DNA from 2 places in the Fictibacillus halophilus genome. Region 2 is predicted to be linked to the other one. Evidence: riboswitches for the same ligand, from Rfam matches in the RefSeq annotation. Region 2 holds a riboswitch; the other holds the start of a gene.

What was found. Region 2 has a riboswitch for cyclic di-AMP ahead of I5J82_RS03250 (hypothetical protein). Riboswitches for the same ligand answer to the same signal wherever they lie in the genome.
Region 1: another riboswitch for cyclic di-AMP. It lies ahead of I5J82_RS12375 (dicarboxylate/amino acid:cation symporter); the one in region 2 lies ahead of I5J82_RS03250 (hypothetical protein).

What each region holds. Positions count from the first base shown of each region.
Region 1 covers NZ_JAEACF010000001.1:2,379,631-2,385,734, forward strand. The annotation lists gene I5J82_RS12370 (hypothetical protein) at 1-615, opposite strand, end outside; gene I5J82_RS12375 (dicarboxylate/amino acid:cation symporter) at 770-2,005, opposite strand; cyclic di-AMP (ydaO/yuaA leader) riboswitch at 2,169-2,334, opposite strand; gene I5J82_RS12380 (hypothetical protein) at 2,512-2,706, shown strand; gene I5J82_RS12385 (ABC transporter ATP-binding protein) at 2,732-3,445, opposite strand; gene I5J82_RS12390 (ABC transporter permease) at 3,445-5,067, opposite strand; gene I5J82_RS12395 (Fe(3+) ABC transporter substrate-binding protein) at 5,182-6,104, opposite strand, start outside.
Region 2 covers NZ_JAEACF010000001.1:610,562-616,665, forward strand. The annotation lists gene I5J82_RS03240 (MFS transporter) at 1-581, shown strand, start outside; gene I5J82_RS03245 (hypothetical protein) at 633-881, shown strand; cyclic di-AMP (ydaO/yuaA leader) riboswitch at 1,162-1,302, shown strand; cyclic di-AMP (ydaO/yuaA leader) riboswitch at 1,357-1,508, shown strand; gene I5J82_RS03250 (hypothetical protein) at 1,743-2,156, shown strand; gene I5J82_RS03255 (hypothetical protein) at 2,178-2,315, shown strand; gene I5J82_RS03260 (HPr family phosphocarrier protein) at 2,387-2,659, shown strand; gene kdpF (K(+)-transporting ATPase subunit F) at 2,801-2,866, shown strand; gene kdpA (potassium-transporting ATPase subunit KdpA) at 2,909-4,588, shown strand; gene kdpB (potassium-transporting ATPase subunit KdpB) at 4,610-6,104, shown strand, end outside.

The DNA of each region.
Region 1 (6,104 bases), 1.8 Mb from region 2:
TCGGTTGGTATCTTGCATCCATGCTAGGTGATGATACGTTTGTTTTTTCATAGAAACGTATTTAGCTTGCATAATCAACAGCCAGGAAAGAATGAAAAGTGCTGTTTTTAATACATTTTCCGCAGTAAGTGCAGCTACCTCAATCGGTAGTACATTCACTGAAATACTAGAAATCAATCCTATTACAACAGCGCCTAAGATGAACAATGGCTGGTTGGTACGTAAAAATCTCAGTCGATGCTGCAAGTAGTTCTGTAGTGACAAACGTTCTTGAGTATTGAACTGAAGGTATCTACTCTTAGCCGATTTGGCATTGGCCAATAATCCTTTAGATCGATCTTTCTTCCAAAGTGATTTCATAAATAAGGTGAATTCAATATCACTAGCGGGTTCGTTAATCATTTTTCTGTGAATAAAATTATGAGCTTGATAGAAGGTAAGTGCGTTCTGTACAAGCCTAAGTAATACGTATCCTGCGATGATCGTAAGTGAAAAGACAAACCAAAAAGAGTTCATCGCGCTCTCTGTTAACTCGATGATAGGATGAATAACGGTTTGAATCTGTACCCATATGATCTTTGCAGCAAGTGTTAATATCTCTAGCCATTTTTCCAAGAAGATCACTCCGAAATCTCATTATGTATCTTCTTATTTTACCATGATTTTTCACCAGTGCTTACATTTATTTACTCAACATTAAAAAACTAGGGAAATCGGCATATAAAAAAGCCGCAGAGGTTTAACCCCTGCGGCCGTTTATTGTGTTTATTTACGCACTAACTTCTTGATCACGAGTTCCAAGATGTTTGTCTTCACCTTTATCAACGATTACTGCACATGCAGCATCACCTGTAATGTTAACAGCTGTTCTTAGCATATCAAGAAGTCTATCAACACCTAGGATTAAAGCAATACCCTCAACAGGTAATCCTACAGAGTTCAATACCATCGCTAACATGATCAGTCCAACTCCAGGAACACCAGCTGTACCGATACTAGCAAGCACTGCAGTTAAAATAACAGTAAGCATCTCTGTAATACCTAAATTAACATCGTATACTTGCGCAATAAAAATCGTTGCAACACCTTGCATGATGGCTGTTCCATCCATGTTAATTGTTGCACCAAGCGGTTGAACAAAACCACTGATTGATTTTCGAACACCCAGATTTTCTTGAGCTGTTTTCATTGAGATTGGGAGTGTTGCATTCGAACTTGACGTACTGAATGCTACTGACATTGCTGGTGCAAAGCCTTTAAAGAACCAAATCGGGCTCTTCTTTGCTAAGAGAGCAATTGAACCTCCATAGGCTACAACAGAGTGAATGAAAAGAGCTAAAATAACTACACTCATATATAAGCCCATTGCTTTAATGGCATCCATTCCTTGGCTTCCGACAGCAGAAGCAATTAATGCAAATGCGCCATATGGAGCAAACTTCATAACCACGTTTACAAGGTACATCATAATATCGTTACCTTGTTCAATTAGATCCATAATCCCTTTTGTTTTACTACCCAGCATCGTTAGAGCGAATCCTACAAAAACTGAAAATGCGATAATTTGAAGCATATCACCTTCAGCCATAGCTTGAATAGGATTAGTAGGAATGATATTGAGTAATGTATCTGTTACTGCTGGTGCTTCTTGTTGCTCAAACTTTGCACCTTCTGTTTCAAAGTCCCCAACACCTGGTTTAAAGATGAGTGCTAAAGCCATAGCAATAATAATTGCGATTGTAGTTGTTGCTAAAAAGTAACCGACTGTTTTGGCACCTACTCTTCCAAGTTTCTTCGGATCACCTAATCCTGCTGTTCCAAGTACGATTGAAAAGAATACAATCGGAACGACTAACATTTTAATCAGATTTAAAAATAACGTTCCGACTGGCTTGAATACGTATTTATCAAGCACAGAAAATGCATCTGGAAAGGCTAAATTTAGAATAAGACCTGCAACTACCCCAAGTGCCAGAGCGACCAAGATTTTTGTAGATAATTTCATCAAAAAATACCCCCTTTATTAAATTTTCAAAATATTTAACTCGTGACTGAAGAGAAATATTACTAATATATGCCCTATTTGTTGCATATAAAAACCCACCGAAAATAGAGAGGATTTTCCGTGGGAATACACAGCTACACATAGACTTATCCCATGTGTAGAGTTCTCTCTCCAAAAACGCTTACGAGGTTAGCTGTCGGATTAGGAAATTGAGAGTTGTCCCTTTTGCTTACGCGCAAATTCATCCCAAGGCTTAGAAGCCATAATGTGGTTCCCCCGCTCCTGAATATTCAATCGAATAGAACATCAGGATTCAGCGAATCATATATCATATACTGTAATGTTATCAACATACATAAAATGATGTCAAGGAAACTTGCTATACTTATTTCTTCCAATTAATTGTTTCATGATGAATGTTTTTCCAGATTCTCACTTCTACCCCATAAGCATGTGAGAAAAAACGAATGATGTATAAGGTTCTATTTTTCAGGGAGGTATTGTAAATGAAAATTGTATTTTATGAAAAAGGTGAATTAAGTATTATCGTTGGAGCATCCAAGTTAAAAGGTGAACTTACGATTGAACAAATAAAGAACGAAAGCGAAAAAAAAGCAAAAGAACTGGGTGAATTGTTAGGACGAGAAATCGGATTCTTAATCGACATGAACGGAAAACTAGATACTCAATTCAAAAAATAAAAACCGGGATATCCCGGTTTTTTGTTTAAACGTATGCTAGCGATAACTTTTCTTTATTCCTTTTCAAAACCATTTCAGGACGTCCTTCATCTTGAATCTTCCCATCGTTTACTAGTATGATTCGGTCTCCTATAGCACGAGCATCCTCTTCATCATGAGTAACAAAGATAGAAGTGATTCCAGTACGTTTAAGAATTTCCTGTAGTTCATCCCTAATCTGTAATTGAAGCTTAGAATCGAGATTGCTAAAAGGCTCATCGAACATGATCAAAGATGGGTTTGGAGCCATAGCTCTTGCTAGTGCAACACGCTGCTGCTGCCCACCACTCAATTCATAAGGATAACGAGAAGCATAATCTTCCATACCCACAATAGCTAATAATTCTTCCATTCGCGATTGCTTCTGTTTACGATTCATTTTCGTTAGGCCAAATTTGATATTCTTTTCAACAGTCATATGAGGGAACAAAGCATAATCTTGAAAAACCAAACCAACACCACGTTTTTCTGGCTGAACAAAACGGAATGTATCGTTCATAACTGCCTGATCGATTAGGATCGACCCTTTTGATGGCACTTCTAGTCCTGCTATCAGACGAAGTAACGTACTTTTCCCACTTCCGCTTTCCCCTAAGATTACCGAAACTTCTCCCTGCTTAAAGCTTAGAGATAGATTTTCGAACAAAGGTTCACGCGAATTCTTGTAATGAAATGTTAGGTCTTTGATTTGAACAAACATTATTTTGGCTCCTTTTCTAATACTCTGTGTAAAAAGAAAATCGAAAGTGCACTTATACAAATAATCACCATTGATGAAACAGAGGCTTCGTGAATACGTTCGTCACTTGCATATTGAAATGTTTTTGTAGCCAACGTGTAAAAATTAAAAGGCTGTAGGATAAGAGTAAGAGGCAGCTCTTTTAAAATATCTACAAAAACAAGAATGAACCCCCCAGCAATCGCTCCTTTGATCATCTTGATATCTACTTTAAAAAATGTCTTCGTTACTGACATCCCTAACGTTCTTGAAGCTTCTGTGAAAACTGTTCCTACTTTATCAAAACCTGACTCAATCGAGTTAAAACCGACCGCAAGAAAGCGAACAACATAGGCAAAGATCAGCATACTAATACTGAGGCTCAGTACAAGAGTAGGCTCTAATCCAAGCCATTCGTATAACGTAATTACCTTTTCGTCCAGTGATAGAAATAAAGTCAGTACGCCGATTGCGATTACAGCTCCAGGAATCGAATAGCCTAAAACCGTTATTTTGGAAAATACCTTCCCTCCCCAACCTTTTGACAGACGACTAAAGTTAGCGATGATTAAGGCCACGATAATGATTAGAACTGAACCTATACCCGCAACAAAAACTGAGTTCCAAATCAAGTCTGCAAATGTAGCACTTAAAATGACGTCATATGTCATATACACCCAATGTAAAAGCTGTATAAAAGGAATTCCGAAAGCTAGAGCAAATAAAGAAATAAAAAAGCTTAGTACAGCGTATTTTTTCCAACCTTTAAGTTCTTTTGGTTCTAAGGGCCGTACTTTTGAAGTGGAATAGCTATACTGCTTCCTACCCCTTATTACTTTTTCAAGGATTAAGATCAAAATTACAATCAACATTAAAGTACCCGCTAACTTGATAGCTGAATAGATATCTCCCATTCCGAACCAAGCTTGAAATATGGCAGTACTAAACGTTTGGATACCAAAATATTTAACTACACCGTAATCATTAAAGACTTCAAGAATAACTAGACTAACGCCACCAACGATCGCTGCACGAGACACAGGCAGCACGACTTGTATAAATGTCATGAACGAACCTTTTCCTAACAAACGCGCATTCTCGATCAGTGATGATGACTGATTTTCTAAGAAGCTTCTTGTAATGATATAAACATAGGGATAAAGAAACATCGTAAAAATGAAAACAGCACCTGGTATGTTCATGATGTCAAAAAACTTTTGGTCTACTTTTATACCAAACTGGTTTCTTAATGTCGTCTGAATGACTCCTGTATAGTTTAGAATGCCATGGTACGTATAAGCTCCAATATAAGGTGGTATTGCAAGAGGAAGTATGAGACCCCATTTAAAGAATCGGTGCATGGGAACTTTATATGCAGAAACTAGCCATGCTGCACTCACCCCGATCAACACTGTGAAAAGGCCAGTGAAACTAACTAGCGTCACAGAATTCACGATATAATTTTTCAACATAAATTCTTTTATATGTTCCCAATTCTCATTACTCTCAGCGAATAACTGAACCATGATGAGCAAAGCTGGTAAAAGGATTAGAATAGAAAAAATCACACTAAGCAAAGCCCAACTATTAAACTGTGATCTCATTTTTCGAATTAGATACAAAATTTTCACCTTCTTTACTCATCAGCATTGATCTCGTTGTTTGTTTTACATGGAATTAGCCGTATCACAAATCGTGATACGGCAAAGTATTAACATTTATTTCCAGCTAACTTCATTCATAATTTTAACAGCGTCTGCATTGTTTTCACCTAGCTTAGAAAGGTTAAGATCTTGTTCTTTAAAGTTACCCCAAGATTTTAAAAGCTCTGAAGGTTCAACTTCTTTATTAACAGGATACTCGTAGTTTGCTTCAGCAAATACTTTTTGAACTTTAGGACTAGATAGATATTCCACCAACTCAATAGCATTCTCTTTGTTCTTAGCGTGTTTCGTTACACCTATACCACTAATATTGATGTGCGTACCTGTTGTTTCTTGGTTAGGGAAAAATACACTTAATTGTTTAGCAACTTTCACTTCTTCAGGATCTTCTGAGTTAAGCATCTGACCAAAATAGTAAGAGTTCATGATGGCAACATCACCTTCACCTGCAACGATACCTTTAGCTTGGTCACGGTCACCACCTTGTGGATCACGAGCCATGTTGTTCACGATTCCTTCTGCCCACTTCTTCGCTTCATCTTTTCCATTTAATGCAATAAATGAAGATACTAATGATTGATTATAGATGTTTTCAGACGAACGGATCAGTACTTTACCTTTCCATTTGTCTTCAGTTAATGCTTCATAAGTAGATAGTTCAGACTGGTCGACTTTTTTCTTATCGTATACGATAACACGTGCACGCTTTGTTAGACCAAACCATTCATTATCTTTATCTCTTAAATTCTCAGGAATATTCTTATTCAATGTATCACTTTCAACACTTTGCAATAAGTCTTTATCTTTTGCCCAGTGTAAACGACCAGCATCAGATGTGAAGAAAAGATCTCCTTTTGTTGCTTTCCCTTCTCTTGAAAGACGCTCGATTAATTCATCTTCTTCACCTTTAATAAGGTTGACTTTGATTCCAGTCTCTTTCGTGAAATCCGCAAATATTTTATCATCAACGTCATAGT
Region 2 (6,104 bases):
GGTTTTTCTTGTTTGGGATAGTAAATGGAGGATTGTCTGTTTTGCCGGCTTTTATCATGAAATATAAACTCGTTCCAGATAATTATGAGCAAATGATGATGTGGATGGGTGTTGTGTTTGGTGTATCCATACTTACAGGGAGTGTGTTAAGTTCGATGCTTGCTAAAAAGATTAGACTCTCGTATGCCATTGTTCTTGGTCTATTCGTTAGTGGGTTGTCACTTGGTTTATGCGCCATCGCGCCAAATGTTTTCTTCTTCTTTATTTTTACGGGATTGGCTGGGATTAGCATTCCTTTAATCAATATCGGAATCGGTGGCTGGTTACCTAAGATTGTAGATCCTAAAATGATGGGGCGTGTTCAAGGATGGATCACGCCAATCAATATGTTATCTCATACCATGACCCTCGGTTTAATCGCGGTATTTTTCCCGAAGTTTTTAACTGTTGAAATGCTGTTCTGGGTTGTTGGAGGATGTCTGATACTTGTTGGAGTTTTTTATATGTTCACCTTGCCAAAGTATGATACGGAAGATGATGAAAACAAAAAAGAGTTACAATTAGAAAAAATACCAGTCTAAAGGTGGAGTTTATGGCGAAGCCCTTTTATAATGAAAAGCGGAGGGGAAGCCATGGCAACATTTCAAAACGTACTATTCTGGTTTTTTTTAATCTTACCGATCATTCTATTCTTTGTAGCGATTGCGAGAACTTCATGGATTTTGATGCTTGTTAACCTTTTTTTAGCTTTGCCGATCATTTGGTTTGTGAGCTGGGTTACAGAAAGTTATGGAGCGGTCTTTGTAGTATTTGCAATTCATTTGTTCACAGGCGCTTGGCTTTGGACTAAAAGACAGAGATTGGATTTTAGATCGTTTTAACAAGGCTCTGCAAATTTATGTTTGCAGAGTTTTTTTATTTTGTATTAAAAACATTCAATTGCAGATATTAATTGTTAGAATATTAAAACATTTTTTTGTTTATAAAAATAATGAAAATCAATGAAAATCAATGAAAATAGTTGTAAGGGTTACAGGTTATGCATAAAGAAGGTTATTTTAAGAGATTTTGGAAATAAATATAGATATTTTAGTGTTTTTGGTTGATTTACAACAGTGGAAACCAGGAGTAATATAGTCCTTATCTTAAATCTTTAAATATTTTCCATGACCGCTGAATCCAATTTGGAACGGAGGAACCATCGGCAGTTTTTTAATTGCCAGGGGTGAAACTTATTAAGTCGGGCGACTTCTGCCGTCCGAACCCGTCAGCTAACTTCGTAAGCGTGGTAGGAGAGGGAAGGTGAATTTGAAAAAAATGTCGTTATAATTTAAAAAACTATGATTATTATATCATGCGTCTTTATCGCTTAATTCCTAACTTTAGGGAGCGGGGGAACCAACCGCAGGCTATCGTGTCTGCATGGGGTGAATCTCGAGTGATCGAGTAGGGCTACTCTCAAGCCCGAATCCGTCAGCTAACTCCGTAAGCGTTCAGAGAGAGGCAACAAATTTCGTGTGTTTACACGCTTATTCAAGTATGTGTAGAAGCCGCGAGAAGAGTTCCTCTTCCGCAGGCTTCTTTTTTGTTGTCTTTTTTTACACTATCAGAAATTATAGCTTGTTTGCACGATGATTTTCGACGTAGCAACAAGTTTAAGACGATAGTATAAGTGCAACTAAGGCTGACGTGAAAGGCTTGGCATCAGCCAAGTTTTCTTTAAGAAATGGAGGAAGTAAACGATGGCAATACCATCTGGAAACGTGCTCATCATGTTTCCTGACCAAGTTTCAGATGTATTTATTTCAAAACTAAGATTATGTGATGAATATCAATCTCTTGTTCTATGCGTTCCTAACCGAGAAGAGGCAGACAGACTTTCACAAGTTGGTTTTCAACATGTGTATGTCATGAATTATGGTGACAAACGTAAATTGATTGAAATGGTAGGGCCGTTTGTCCAAAAGATTATTGTCGTTGAATCAGGCTTTTTGGAATGCTGCCAAACGATCGAGCTCATTCGCAGCATCTATAACCTACCTGTTTATGTCATTAAATCAGACACAAGGTACATCACAAGAGTATACAAAGAACTAGGTGCCGACTACGTAATCTATAACAAAACAGGAAACATTCAATTCTTACTTTCTTCATAAAAGAAACGGAGGAATATAAAAATGAAAATGAGTCCGAGTGAAATTGAACAAATCTTATTAAAAGCCAAAAGAGAACAGTTGAATGCATATTACGCAAGTGTAATACAGCATAATCTCTCTAAATGGTCGATACAGGACACACTTCGCAACAAAGGTTAAAAAAATCTGAAGAGGGAGCTTTTGCCGCGTGCTCCCTCTAAATTCTTATCACTGATAGGCAGGGATAAATAATGGGAGCAGAGTCAGTTGTTTTATTGCCAAGACGGTTATCGATCGGACAGATCAATGAATTTGTCAATGCTGCTGGTTCTTTCGAGAGTGAGATCCTTTTCTATTACCAAGGAATACAAATTAATGCGAAAGGCTTGCTATCGGTCAATCTATTCTTTTTGTCACATTATTCAAGGAATCAAGATGAACCTATCACACTTAGAGTTGAAGGCTGCGATTCACAAGATGCCATAAAAAATTTATCACATATGTTATCGGGTTTTATTGAGTAGTTTACTAGTTAGGTAAGGAGGAAGATACATGTTAGATCTTTATATGGTTTTAACACTAGTCGTTTCATTTTTGCTTTATTTTAAATTTGTTTATTGGTGTGATCAAATCGCAGGAGGGGACAAGGAAAAATGATAATAACCATGATTGCAACTGGTGGCGTTTTTCTATATTTGGTTTATGCACTAATTAACCCTGAAAAGTTTTAACCGAACAACATATTAAAGGATTCATTTAGGAGGAACATGGTTATGGGAGTTTTACAAATTGCAATCGTGATCGTTTTATTGCTTCTGATCGTTAAACCGTTAGGAAGCTATATCTATCACGTGTTTTCAAACAAGGCTAATAAAACAGATAAAATTTTTGGTCCGATTGAGAAAATGATTTATTCCATATCCGGAATCAAAGAAAGACCGGGTATGACATGGAAAAAATATACGGTGTCATTATTACTTACGAATATCGTCTTGGTTGCAGTCGGATATGTCATCTTACGTCTGCAAAAACTGCTTCCGTTCAATCCGAGCAATATAGACAATATGGAACAAACCTTATCTTTTAACACGATTGTCAGTTTTATGACGAATACAAACCTGCAGCATTACAGTGGAGAAACTGGACTTTCTTATTTTTCTCAAATGTCGGTCATCATGATGATGATGTTTACATCTGCTGTAACAGGAATCATTGTTGCTATTGCATTTATACGTGGTATTACAAGCAAAGGGTCAACCATTGGCAATTTCTTTGAAGACTTTGTAAAAGGACATACACGTTTACTTATCCCAATGGCCGTTGTGGTTACATTGGTTCTGGTTGGATTAAAGGTTCCTCAGACGTTAGATGGTACGATCCAAGTTACAACGCTTGAAGGAGAAAAACAAGAAATCGCTACGGGTCCAGTAGCTTCGCTTGTTTCTATCAAACACTTAGGTACAAACGGTGGAGGATTCTTTGGAGTAAACTCTGCACATCCTTTCGAAAATCCATCTCCTTTAACGAACGTGATCGAGATTTTATCGATGTGGTGTATCCCTGCTGCATTAACTTACACCTATGGCCGTTTTGCTAGAAACCAAAAACAAGGCTGGGTCATTTTCAGTGCGATGGCTATTTTATTTACCGCATTTTTATCATTAATTTATATCTCTGAAAGCAACGGAAATCCAGCATTGAATGCAATGGGGCTTAGTTCTGAACAGGGAAGTATGGAAGGTAAAGAGGTTCGTTTTGGAATTGCTCAGTCCGCATTGTTTAGTACAGTAACGACTGCGGCCACAACAGGAACTGTTAACAACATGCATGATACGTTAACACCGCTTGGTGGTATTACACCATTATCTCTCATGATGTTAAACACAGTGTTTGGCGGAGATGGAGTTGGTTTAGTGAACATGCTGATGTATGCCATTATTGGTGTATTTATCTGCGGTCTTATGGTTGGTCGTACACCGGAATTCTTAGGAAGAAAAATTGAACCAAAAGAGATGAAACTAATAACGATCGCATTGCTTGCACATCCTTTAATCATTCTTGGCCCGACGGCACTGGCATTTATGACGGAACTTGGGAAAGGCGCGATCAGCAATCCGGGATTCCATGGTATCTCACAGGTTCTTTATGAGTATACGTCTTCTGCAGCAAATAACGGTTCAGGCTTTGAGGGGCTTGGGGATAATACTCCGTTCTGGAATATCTCAACTGGACTGGTCATGCTGTTTGGCAGATACGTCTCCATCATAGCCTTGCTCGCTGTTGCCGGTTCACTTGTAAAGAAACAACCTGTTCCTGAAACGATTGGTACGTTTAGAACAGATAATATGCTTTTCGTCGGTATTCTTGTTGGGGCAGTGCTTATTATTGGTGCATTAACTTTCTTACCAGTAATGGCGCTTGGACCAATCGCAGAATACTTGTCGATCCGTTAATTTAGAGAGGTGCAGATAAAAATGAATCAAACAAAACAGAGTATGAGTTCTGGCCTCATCAGCCGAGCTATGATAGAAAGTATTGTCAAATTAAATCCTATCACCATGATGAAAAATCCTGTCATGTTTGTAGTAGAGATCGGAACGTTTCTTGTTCTGCTCATGATGATTATGCCAAAGCAGTTTGATGCAGAAGGCAGATTTGGTTATAACTTGTCCGTATTCCTAATTCTTCTGTTTACGATCCTATTTGCAAACTTTGCAGAAGCCTTAGCTGAAGGTAGAGGTAAAGCGCAAGCGGACAGTTTAAAGAAAACAAAAAAAGGAACAATTGCAAAAAAAATAGCGAAATCAGGTGCGGTTAAGGAAGTATCTTCAGAAGATCTTCGCAAAGGAGACATCGTTTTAGTAGAGACAGGGGATATGATTCCTGGTGACGGTGAAATAATTGAAGGTCTTGCTTCCATTGATGAATCGGCAATAACGGGAGAATCAGCACCTGTTATTAAAGAGGCAGGAGGAGATTTTAGTTCTGTCACAGGTGGTACGAAAGTGGTTAGTGATTATATTAAAGTTAGAATTACAGCAGATCCAGGAGAGTCATTCCTAGATAAAATGATTGCTTTAGTTGAAGGAGCAAAACGTCAAAAAACACCGAACGAAATTGCTCTTAATATTTTGCTCGTCACGCTAACAGTCATTTTCTTGTTAGTAGTCGTTACCATTGTTCCTATTGCTAGTTATGTAGGAATCAACTTGGAAGTATCTACTTTGATCGCATTGCTTGTTTGTTTGATTCCGACGACGATCGGAGCGCTGTTGTCGGCGATCGGAATCGCTGGTATGGACCGAGTGACACGATTTAACGTACTAGCGATGTCAGGGAAAGCGGTGGAAGCTGCAGGTGATATTAATACAATAATTTTAGATAAAACAGGAACAATTACATTTGGTAACCGTTTAGCTGCAGAGTTTATACCTGTTGGATGGTCTGCAAAAAAAGAGTTAACTGAAATGGCAGTGGTGACTTCATTATATGATGAAACACCTGAAGGAAGGTCGGTAGTAGAACTAGCTAAAAACCAAGGTGTATCTTGGAATACTTCTGCTTACGAAGGGGCAGAAATCGTACCATTCACAGCAGAAGAACGCATGAGCGGTATTGACTTGAACGGCTCTCATTATCGAAAGGGTGCTGTTGACTCAATCATTAAATATGTACAGAAGCAAGGCGGAGAGATTCCAGACGATTTGAAAAAGAAAAGTGATGAAATTGCCAAAAAAGGTGGAACGCCACTCGCTGTCTGTTTGAACGATAGAATTTTTGGATTGATCTACTTAAAAGATACAGTTAAGCCGGGAATGCGTGAGCGATTTGATGAACTACGAAAAATGGGAATTAAAACAATCATGTGTACAGGTGATAACCCATTAACGGCTGCAACCATTGCGAAAGAAGCAGGGGTTGATGACTTTATTGCCGAATCAAAGCCAGAAGATAAGATACGTGTTATTC